DNA from 3 places in the Streptomyces sp. NPDC024555 genome. Region 2 is predicted to be linked to each of the others. Evidence: riboswitches for the same ligand, from Rfam matches in the RefSeq annotation. Region 2 holds a riboswitch; each other region holds the start of a gene.
What was found. A riboswitch is a leader RNA that binds a small molecule or an ion and turns the genes downstream of it on or off. The one in region 2 is predicted to bind S-adenosylmethionine.
Positions count from the first base shown of each region.

Region 1: it holds a riboswitch for S-adenosylmethionine, as region 2 does, so the genes downstream of both, ACZ4FH_RS11105 (putative leader peptide) here and thrC (threonine synthase) in region 2, are expected to answer to the same signal.
Region 3: it holds a riboswitch for S-adenosylmethionine, as region 2 does, so the genes downstream of both, ACZ4FH_RS12735 (aminotransferase class V-fold PLP-dependent enzyme) here and thrC (threonine synthase) in region 2, are expected to answer to the same signal.

Region 1 is NZ_JBVHKV010000005.1:337,497-340,745, forward strand. It holds gene ACZ4FH_RS11090 (benzoate/H(+) symporter BenE family transporter) at 1-33, opposite strand, end outside; gene ACZ4FH_RS11095 (helix-turn-helix domain-containing protein) at 180-740, shown strand; gene ACZ4FH_RS11100 (glutathione S-transferase C-terminal domain-containing protein) at 749-1,528, opposite strand; gene ACZ4FH_RS11105 (putative leader peptide) at 1,749-1,874, opposite strand; SAM riboswitch class IV at 1,852-1,995, opposite strand; gene ACZ4FH_RS11110 (N-acetylmuramoyl-L-alanine amidase) at 2,110-2,700, opposite strand; gene ACZ4FH_RS11115 (esterase-like activity of phytase family protein) at 2,916-3,249, opposite strand, start outside.
Region 2 is NZ_JBVHKV010000013.1:229,166-232,414, reverse strand. It holds gene ACZ4FH_RS23965 (MoaD/ThiS family protein) at 146-424, opposite strand; gene thrC (threonine synthase) at 464-1,756, opposite strand; SAM riboswitch class I at 1,774-1,900, opposite strand; gene ACZ4FH_RS23955 (glucosyl-3-phosphoglycerate synthase) at 2,065-3,027, shown strand; gene ACZ4FH_RS23950 (alpha,alpha-trehalose-phosphate synthase (UDP-forming)) at 3,072-3,249, shown strand, end outside.
Region 3 is NZ_JBVHKV010000006.1:266,042-269,290, reverse strand. It holds gene trpD (anthranilate phosphoribosyltransferase) at 1-777, shown strand, start outside; SAM riboswitch class IV at 863-980, shown strand; gene ACZ4FH_RS12735 (aminotransferase class V-fold PLP-dependent enzyme) at 1,172-2,548, shown strand; gene ACZ4FH_RS12730 (Lrp/AsnC family transcriptional regulator) at 2,620-2,901, opposite strand; gene ACZ4FH_RS12725 (rhomboid family intramembrane serine protease) at 2,939-3,249, opposite strand, start outside.

The sequences.
Region 1 (3,249 bases), on a different contig from region 2:
CGCGGCCGAGCGGATACGGGCGAGCGCGAGCATGAGTGAGCCGCTTTCCTGGGTCGGGAGGGGGCCGGGCCCGGCAGGGGCGCCGACAGCCGTTCCGTATACGGAACGTTCTGTTTGTGGAACACTAGAGAGGCGGGCCGACGCCCGTCAACCGGGAACTGCGGAGCGGATACGGGCCGATGGGGCTGAACGAGGACGTGGGGCGCAGGCTCCGGGCGCTGCGGCGTGAGCGGGAGCTGTCCCTGTCGGAGCTGGCCCGCCGGTCCGGCGTGGGGAAGGGGACGCTCTCCGAGCTGGAGAGCGGCACCCGCAACCCCACCCTGGAGACGCTGTACGCGCTGACCACCGCGCTCGGCCTGCCCCTCAGCGCCGCCCTGGGCGACCCGCCCGCGACGGCCGGCCCCGGCCCCGTCCGCACCGGCGTGTCCGGCAGCGCGGTCACCGCCGTCCTGCTGGAGCGCTACGAGGACGAGGACGGATCGGCCGTCACCGACGTCTTCCGCGTCAGTATCCGCGCGGGCGCCGTCCAGGAGTCCCGGGCCCATGTCCCCGGCACCCGGGAGAGCCTGATGGTCCTGAGCGGCACCGCCGTCGTCGGCCCGCCGGACGCCACCCGCACCGTCGGTCCCGGTGCGAGCGTCCGCTGGCGGGCCGATGTGCCTCATGTCTACGGCGCGCCCGACGGCGCGGTGGAGGGTGTCCTCTTCGTCCGCTATCCCTCGGCGGCCGGGACCGGCTGACGCACCGCTCACGCGGCGGCGAGCAGGGTCCCGTACGCCCGCCGGAACGCCGGATGCCCGCCGAGCCGGCGGACGTACGCCTGGAGCCGGGGATACGCCCCCGGCGCACCGGAGGCGCCCGGCTGGACGAGGGCCGTCCAGAGGTCGACATCGGCGGCCGTGAGCCCGTCGCCCAGCGCGTACGGCCGCAGCGGGAGCCGGCGCTCCAGCGCGCCGAGCACCGCCGCCCGTCCGCCGGCGTCGGCGAGACCGTGCTCCAGCAGTTCGCGGAGCGCCTCGATGTCGAGGGCCAGGGCGGGAGGGGTGAGCGCGCCGGGGCGGTCCGTGTCCCGGCCGGACACCAGCCCGGCGAGATCGCGCAGGATGTCCGGGGTGTGGTTGCTGACGATGCGTCCGCTCCACCGGTCGCGCAGCGCGGGGACGGTCAGCGGGCCGTCGTAGTGGTGCACCGTCGCCTCGTAGGCGGCGCGCAGCGAGGCGAAGCCCTCCGGAGAGGCGGCGGGGTGGGTCAGCAGGGTGGTGGTGACGCTCCGCCCCGGGCCGAGCAGGTCCAGGGTGATCGAGACGCGCAGTGAGCGCGGACAGCCGGCGGACAGGAAGAGTTCGTAGCGGTGCGGAGCGGGATAGAAGCCGCCCGCGAGACCGACGCCGATCCGGCTGAGGAAGCGCGGCGAGGCGATGCCCGACGGAGGGCGCAGGCCCAGCGCACGGGCGGGGGAGACGGAGGGGGCGGGGGAGTGCGGGGGCGTTCCGGTCGTACCGGGGCCGGGCGAGACTGTTTCGGGCATGACTCTCCTGTGGGATCCCTGGAGGAACGGCGGAGCCGCCGCCGCGTTCCGGGCGGCGGGACGGGGAGGGGGCGATGGCGCCCGCGCGAGGGTGTGCGGGGCGCGGGGGACCGGCCGGTGGCCGTCCGCTCACGGAGCGGGCCGGCGGGTGCGGGGGCGGATCGGTGGCGGTCCGGCCGGCCGTCGACGGCGGGCCGGGCGGACCCCGGGGAGCGGGCGCCTACGCGGCGCCGGCGACGCGCAGCAGATCGATGTGCAGACGCCTCGTCAATCCGATCCTGGGCACTTCCCACCGGTCCTGCCGTCGGGGCCCGCGGGAGGCGGGGCCGCGCTTGTCCTGTCGCACCGACAGGACCCGGTCGTCACCCGGAGCACCCCATCGCGGCCGAAGGGTTGCCCGTCAGCGGGCCGGGGCCGATGACCGCGCGGACGGGGAGCCCGTGCGCGCGGCGCTGACAGTCGTGACCGTCCCCGTCAGTCTCGGCCCGCCCGGTGGCGCCGTCAAGGACACCGCCGCCGCCGTCTCGACTGGTGGTCGGTTCCCGTACGGCGCAGGGGCGTTCGTGGCGTGTGCGGCGGGCTCAGCCCGCGCTCAGCAGGTTGACCAGCCGGATGTAGCGCACCCAGTCCCAGTGGCTGCCCGGGTCCGTGTGGTCGGAGCCCGGCACCTGGGAGTGGGCCAGGATGTGCGCGCGGTCCTTGGGAATGCCGTAGCGGTCGCAGATCGAGGCGGTCAGCAGGGCCGACTTCTCGTACAGGGCGTTGGTGAAGTACGAGGGCTGGTCCACGTACCCCTCGTGCTCGATGCCGATGCTGCGGGTGTTGTAGTCCCAGTTCCCCGCGTGCCAGGCGATGTTCTTCTCCCGGACGCACTGGTCGATGTAGCCGTCCGAGGAGCGCACCACATAGTGCGCGGACACCTGCTTCGCCGGGTTCTGGAAGATGGCCACGGCGTCGGAGAACGTCTCCTGGGTGACATGGATGACCACGTACTGGACGGGATACGCCGAAGGGCGCGAGGAGACCGTGTAGTTGGAGGCCGACGCCGGGACCCAGTGCGCCGTCGGGTAGTCCGTGTCGCCGGCCTCGGCCGCGCTGGCCCGGACGGACGAGGGGAGCAGCGCCGCGGCGACGGTGGCCGCGGTGCCCTGGATGATCCTTCTGCGGTCCATGTGTGTACTCCTGGCGGTGGGGGGACGGAGGAACACGGTTCGCACACACGTCCGTTGACCGGATCCCCGTGTCCGGTGTCCGGCCGGGCGGTGTGCGCGCCCACCGTACGGGTGCGGCGCGGGCGGCGGAAGACGGCGGGGCGCGAAACGGGGCGCGCGGACGCGACCGGGCCGCCGGGCGGGGAGCCCGGCGGCCCGAGGGACATGACCGGGTGTCAGTGCGTCAGCGGCCGGGGCAGCTCGATGGTCGTCACGGTCGTCCTGATCCCGGAGTCGACCAGCCGCCCGTGCGCGTCGAAGGCGCCGGCCCCGTCCGTCATCCCGAAGTCGTTGTCGTTGACGAGGGTCAGGGTGCTGCGGCCCGTCACCGCCACGCCCTCGATCTTGCCGGGCACGCCCGGCACCGTCCCGAGGTCGACGACGAGGCTCTTGCGGAGCACCGGGACACCGGAGGCCGCCGGGTCCGTCAGCTCCTCGTACGACGGGGAGGAGGCCGGGGCGTCCCAGCGCGACCCCAGGATCCCGGCGCCGCGCGGCAGCGTGACGCGG
Region 2 (3,249 bases):
CTCGTATGCGGGCGGCACGGGCAGCGGAGGGGACTTCCCACACTCTACCGCGCTCAACCATGCAGAATTGCCCCCTCCGCTTCTCTCGCGGAGGGGGCAATTCTGGTGACGCGGTGGAGTCGGGCCGCCCGGAGCGGCCCGGGGATCAGCAGCCGCCGGCGACGGCCGGGATGATCGAGATGCCGGCGCCGTCCGGGGTGGCCGTGTCCAGGCCGCCCTCGAAGCGGACGTCGTCGTCGTTGACGTACACGTTCACGAAGCGGCGGAGCTTGCCCTGGTCGTCCAGGACGCGGGCGGCGATGCCCGGGTGGTTCTTCTCCAGGGACTCGATCACCTCGGAGAGGACGGCGCCCTCCGCGGGGACCTCGGCCTGGCCGCCGGTGTAGGTGCGGAGGATGGTGGGGATGCGGACCTTGACGCTCATGGTGTGCCCTTCCTGAAGTCTCGGGTGATCGAAAGCTACTCAGTTACCGGCGAGTCCGGCCGCGCGGAACGCGTCGAGGTTCGGCCGGATCGTGGCCGTCGCCTGAGAGGTCTCGGCCACCGCGTCCAGGGTCTTGAGGCCGTCCCCGGTGTTCAGGACCACGGTGGTGAGCGCCGGGTCGAGCAGGCCGTCCTCGATGAGCTTCTTCGTCACGCCGACGGTCACACCGCCCGCGGTCTCGGCGAAGATGCCCTCGGTGCGGGCCAGCAGCTTGATCGCGTCGACGATCTGCTCGTCGTTCACGTCCTCCACCGCGCCGCCGGTGCGGCGGGCGATGTCCAGGACGTACGGGCCGTCGGCCGGGTTGCCGATCGCGAGGGACTTGGCGATCGTGTTCGGCTTCTGCGGGCGGACCACGTCGTGGCCGGCCTTGAAGGCGGCGGAGACCGGGGAGCAGCCCTCGGCCTGGGCGCCGAAGATCTTGTACGGCTTGTCCTCGACCAGCCCGAGCTTGATCAGCTCGCGCAGCCCCTTGTCGATCTTGGTCAGCTGGGAGCCGGACGCGATCGGGATGACGATCTGGTCGGGCAGCCGCCAGCCGAGCTGCTCGCAGATCTCGTACGCCAGGGTCTTGGAGCCCTCGCCGTAGTACGGGCGCAGGTTGACGTTGACGAAGCCCCAGCCCTCGCCCAGCGGGTCGCCGATGAGCTCGGAGCAGAAGCGGTTGACGTCGTCGTAGTTGCCCTCGATGCCGACCAGCTCGCCGCCGTACACCGCGGCCATGACGACCTTGCCCTGCTCCAGGTCGTGCGGGATGAAGACGCAGGAGCGCAGGCCCGCGCGGGCGGCGGCGGCGCCGACGGCGCCGGCCAGGTTGCCGGTGGAGGAGCAGGACAGGGTGGTGAAGCCGAAGGCGCGGGCGGCCTCGACGGCGATCGCGACGACGCGGTCCTTGAAGGAGTGCGTCGGGTTGCCGGAGTCGTCCTTGACGTACAGGCCGCCGGTGACGCCCAGCTCGCGGGCGAGGTTGTCGGCCTTGACCAGCTTGGTGAAGCCGGGGTTGATGTTGGGCTTCTCGGCGACGTCGGCGGGCACCGGCAGCAGCGGCGCGTAACGCCAGATGTTGTCCGGACCGGCCTCGATGCGCTTCTTCAGCTCCTCGGGAGAGCCGCTCGGGAGGTCGTACGCCACTTCGAGCGGCCCGAAACAGGACGCGCAGGCGAAGATCGGGCCGAGGGCGAATCGCTCGCCGCATTCGCGGCAGGAAAGCGCGGCGGCGGGACCCAGGTCCGGGGAGGAATCGGTGTGAACTGCGACAGTCTCAACAGCCATGATGGCGAGGCCCTTTCTCCTCATCTTCCTCATGGCGCGTTTCGCCACGAGACGGAATTGGCACCTTCCCCACCGAACCTCGCGGTCGGCAGGAGGGTTGCCGGGACTTCAACGGGCCGTTCCCTCTGTCCCTCTGGATGAGCGCTGTGGCACCGGATCGTGGGCGCACCATGGATCCGGGCGTTTATCGGCGGACGGACCCCGGCATGCGATGGCCATCTGCGTTGTTCAAGACTGTAACCGAAGCACCGGAGGGTTGAGATAGTCGTCCGGTCCGCGAGATGGATCACATACAGGGAGTGCCGACCGTGCTGGAAGAGGTCGAACGCTGGCTGGCCAGGCGTTCCTGGTCGGCCGCCGACCGTCCGCTGGACCGTCTGCTGGCCGCCAGGGCCGGTCTGGGGGCCGGGGACCCGCACGGCGGAAGCGTCAGCGTGGTGCTGCCCGCGCTGAACGAGGCGGAGACCGTCGGTGACATCGTCGCGACGGTCCGGCGCGAGCTGATGGAGAAGGTCCGGCTGGTCGACGAGCTGGTGGTGATCGACTCCGGTTCGACGGACGCCACCGCCGAGGTGGCCCGCCGGGCGGGTGCCCGGGTGATCCACCGGGACGCGATCCTGCCGCGTCTGCCGGCCGTCCCCGGCAAGGGCGAGGTGCTGTGGCGGTCACTCCTGGTGACCGGCGGGGACATCGTGTGCTTCGTGGACGCGGACCTGAGGGAGTTCTCCGCGGACTTCGTCTCGGGCATCGTCGGACCGCTGCTGACCGACCCGTCGGTGCAGTTCGTCAAGGCCATGTACGACCGCCCGTTCGGGGACACCGCGGGTCAGGGCGGCCGGGTCACGGAGATGGTGGCGCGCCCGCTGCTCAATCTGCACTGGCCGCAGCTGGCCGGTTTCGTCCAGCCGCTGGGCGGCGAGTACGCGGTGCGGCGCTCCCTGCTGGAGCGGCTGCCGTTCCCGGTCGGTTACGGGGTGGAGCTGGGCCTGCTGGTCGACGCCCTGCACACCGTGGGCCTGGACGCCCTCGCGCAGGTGGACGTCGGGGTCCGCCGCCACCGCCACCAGGACGGCCAGGCGCTCGGCCGGATGGCCGCCGCGATCTACCGGACCGCGCAGCTGCGGCTCTCCCGGGGCCATCTGGTCCGCCCCCATCTGACCCAGTTCGAACGCGGTGAGCACGGCTTCGTCCCGCACACCTATCCGGTGGACACCGAGGAACGGCCGCCGATGCGCGAGATCGAGGAGTACGTTTCAGGCCGCGCGGCCTGACTTCGCACGTTTGGGCGGTTCGTGATCGGGCTAGATTCCGCAACATGGTCTCCGAGCACGCCCCGCAGCCCGCTGCCCAGGTCCTCGTCGCGTCCAACCGCGGCCCGGTCTCGTACACGCTCCGTGACGACGGCACGCTCGACGCCAAGCGCGGCGGCGGCGGGCTGGTCTCCGGGCTGAGCGCCGTCGACGACAAGATCTGGGTCTGCGCCGCCCTGGGCG
Region 3 (3,249 bases), on a different contig from region 2:
GGGGACATGGCCAAGACGGTCAACATCTCCACCATGTCCGCGATCGTGGTGGCCGGCACCGGGGCCAAGGTCGTCAAGCACGGCAACCGGGCCGCCTCCTCCGCGAGCGGTTCCTCCGACGTCCTGGGCAAGCTGGGCGTCAATCTGGAGCTGTCCGCGCAGCGGGTCGCCGAGGTGGCCGAGGAGGCGGGCATCACCTTCTGCTTCGCGGTGAAGTTCCACCCCTCGCTGCGGCACGCGGCCAAGGCGCGCGGCGAGCTGGGCGCCCCGACCACGTTCAACATCCTGGGCCCGCTCACCAACCCGGCCAAGGTGCGCTCCCAGGCCATCGGCGTCGCCGATCTGCGGATGGCGCCGATCGTCGCGGGCGTCCTCGCCGAGCGGGGCAACTCCTCGCTGGTCTTCCGCGGCGACGACGGCCTGGACGAGCTGACCACCACCGCGACCTCCCGCGTCTGGATCGCCCGGAACGGAGAGGTGCGCGAGGAGGTCTTCGACCCGCGCGACGTCGGCCTCGACCTGGTGCCGGTGGAGGCGCTGCGCGGCGCTGACGCCTCGTACAACGCGGATGTCGCCCGCCGGCTGCTGGCCGGCGAGACGGGTCCGGTGCGCGACGCCGTCCTGCTGAACTCCGCGGCGGCGCTGGCCGCCCTGGAGCCCTCGGACGCCCCGCTCGCCGCGCGGCTGGCCGAGGGGATGGCCAAGGCCGCCGAGTCCATCGACTCGGGCGCCGCAGGCCGGGCGCTGGAGCGCTGGGTCGTGGCCAGCAACGCCTGATCCCGGCGGGGAGACGCCACGGGGCGCGGTCCGGATCCTGGACCGCGCCTTGCGCGTTCCCCGGCGTATGGCAAGATGCTGGTCAGGTCATGAGTGACAGCGACTACGGCCCCGGCCCGCTGTCCGGCAACCCTCCGTCCGTGGCGGGGTGCCCCGGGTGAAGACCAGGCCGTGGGCAGCGAGGCTTACGGCAAGCGCGGACCCCTCGACATCGTGAGATGTCCACCCGTGGGGTCCTGGTCCTCAGGGAGCCTCTTGTGAGCACGCGAATGCGCTAGGGCTTTTCGGTCCGTACGGCCCGAGCCCTTCTCCGCACACCCTTTTCTCTCTTCTCCCCGTGCTGCCGCGTATCCGCCGGCACGTGGATCTCGCCTGCCTCTTACGGGAGTTCGCCATGTCTGTCGTCACCGCCGCCTCCGACCGTTCGGTTTGTGCCCCGCTGCCCGTTCTGGGCAAGGACGTCACCGTCCCGCTGGTCACCGGCGGTGAGGTCACGTACGCCGCGCTGGACTACGCCGCCAGCGCGCCGGCCCTCCAGCGGGTCTGGGACGACGTGGCCGCCTACGCCCCGTACTACGGCAGCGTCCACCGCGGCGCCGGCTACCTCTCGCAGCTCTCCACGGACCTCTTCGAGTCCAGCCGCGCCACCGTCGCGGAGTTCCTCGGCTGCCGCGCCGAGGACCAGGTGATCTTCACCCGCTCCACCACCGACTCGCTCAACCTGCTGGCCGCGGTCCTGCCCGCCGACTGCCAGGTCTTCGTCTTCGAGACCGAGCACCACGCCTCGCTGCTGCCCTGGCGCGACGCCCGGGTGACCTACCTCAACGCCCCGCGCACCCCCGCCCAGGCCGTCGCCACGCTGGAGCGGGCGCTCGCCGACCGCGACCCGTACGGTCCGGCGCTGGTCTGCGTCACCGGAGCCTCCAACGTCACCGGCGAACTGTGGCCCGTCAGGGAACTGGCCGCCGCCGCCCACGCCCACGGCGCCCGGATCGTGCTCGACGCCGCCCAGCTGGCCCCGCACCACCCGGTCGACATCGGCGAACTGGACGTCGACTGGGTCGCCTTCTCCGGACACAAGCTCTACGCGCCCTTCGGCTCCGGCGTCCTCGCCGGCCGCGCCGACTGGCTGCGCGACGCCGAGCCCTATCTGGCAGGCGGCGGTGCCTCCCGCACGGTCGCCCGGCGCGCCGACGGGGGAGTGGACGTCGAGTGGCACACCACGGCCGCCCGCCACGAGGCCGGTTCGCCCAATGTCATCGGCGTGTACTCCATCGCCTCCGCCTGCAAGGCGCTCACCGAGGCCGGCTTCGACGAGCTGGTCGCCCGCGAGCAGCACCTGGTCGCCGCCGTCCGCGCCGGACTCGCCCAGGTCCCCGAGGTCAAGGTCCTCTCGCTCTTCGGCGACGACGCCCCCCGCGTCGGTGTCATCTCCTTCGTCGTGGAGGGCTGGAACAGCTCCCACTTCGCCGCCGCGCTCTCCGCCGAGTACGGCATCGGGGTGCGCGACGGCCTCTTCTGCGCCCACCCGCTGGTGCGCACCCTGCTCGGCAGCGACCCGCGCGAGGTCGGCGAGTGCGGCGCGCCGGAGGCCGCCCCCGGCGAGAGGTCCCTCAACGCCATCCGGGTGAGCTTCGGTGCCGGTACGCCCGACGAGCACATCGAGCGCTTCCTCGGCGCGGTCAGGGAGCTCGTCGGCAAGGGCGCCCGGTGGAAGTACCGCACCGAGGACGGCCGTTGCGTCCCGGACCGGGGCGCCGCCCAGATCTGAGCCCGACAGCACGGCGGCCGGGTACGGGATCGTCCCGTACCCGGCCGCCGTGCTGCGGTGGTCCGTCCGGCTCAGCCGTCCAGGCCGATGGCGAACGCCGCCTCCAGATCGTGCTGGGAGTACGTACGGAACGCCACATGGGTGTCCGTGGCCTCGACGCCGGGGATCTTGCTGATCCGGCCGGGGATGATGTCGGCGAGGTCGTCGTGCTGGGGGACCCGGACCATGGCGATCAGATCGTAGGTACCGGTGACCGAGAAGACCTCGCTGACGCTGTCCAGCGCGGCGATGGCCTCGGCGATCTCGGGAATCCGGTCCACGCTGGTTTTGATGAGCACGATCGCGGTGATCACGGCTGGCTTTCTCCCTCGGTGGCCGTGGCTGGAGACTTCACTCTAGAGCCTTGTGCCGGGAACGCGCCGGGCCGGGATCGCGCCGGTAGCGTCCCCAGGTGTAGAGGAAGCCGGTGGCGAAGCCCACCACATGGGCGAGATAGGCCACGCCCGGTCCGCTGCCCGCCCCCTCGGCCGCCAGCCACTGGAGCGCGAACCAGAAGATCAGCACGATCCAGGCGGGGAAGCGCAGCGGCAGGAAGAGCAGGAACGGGAACAGGCTGGTGACCCGGGCCCGGGGGAAGAGATAGAGGAAGGCCCCGAGCACCGCCGAGATCGCCCCCGACGCGCCGACGAGCGTCTGGTCGG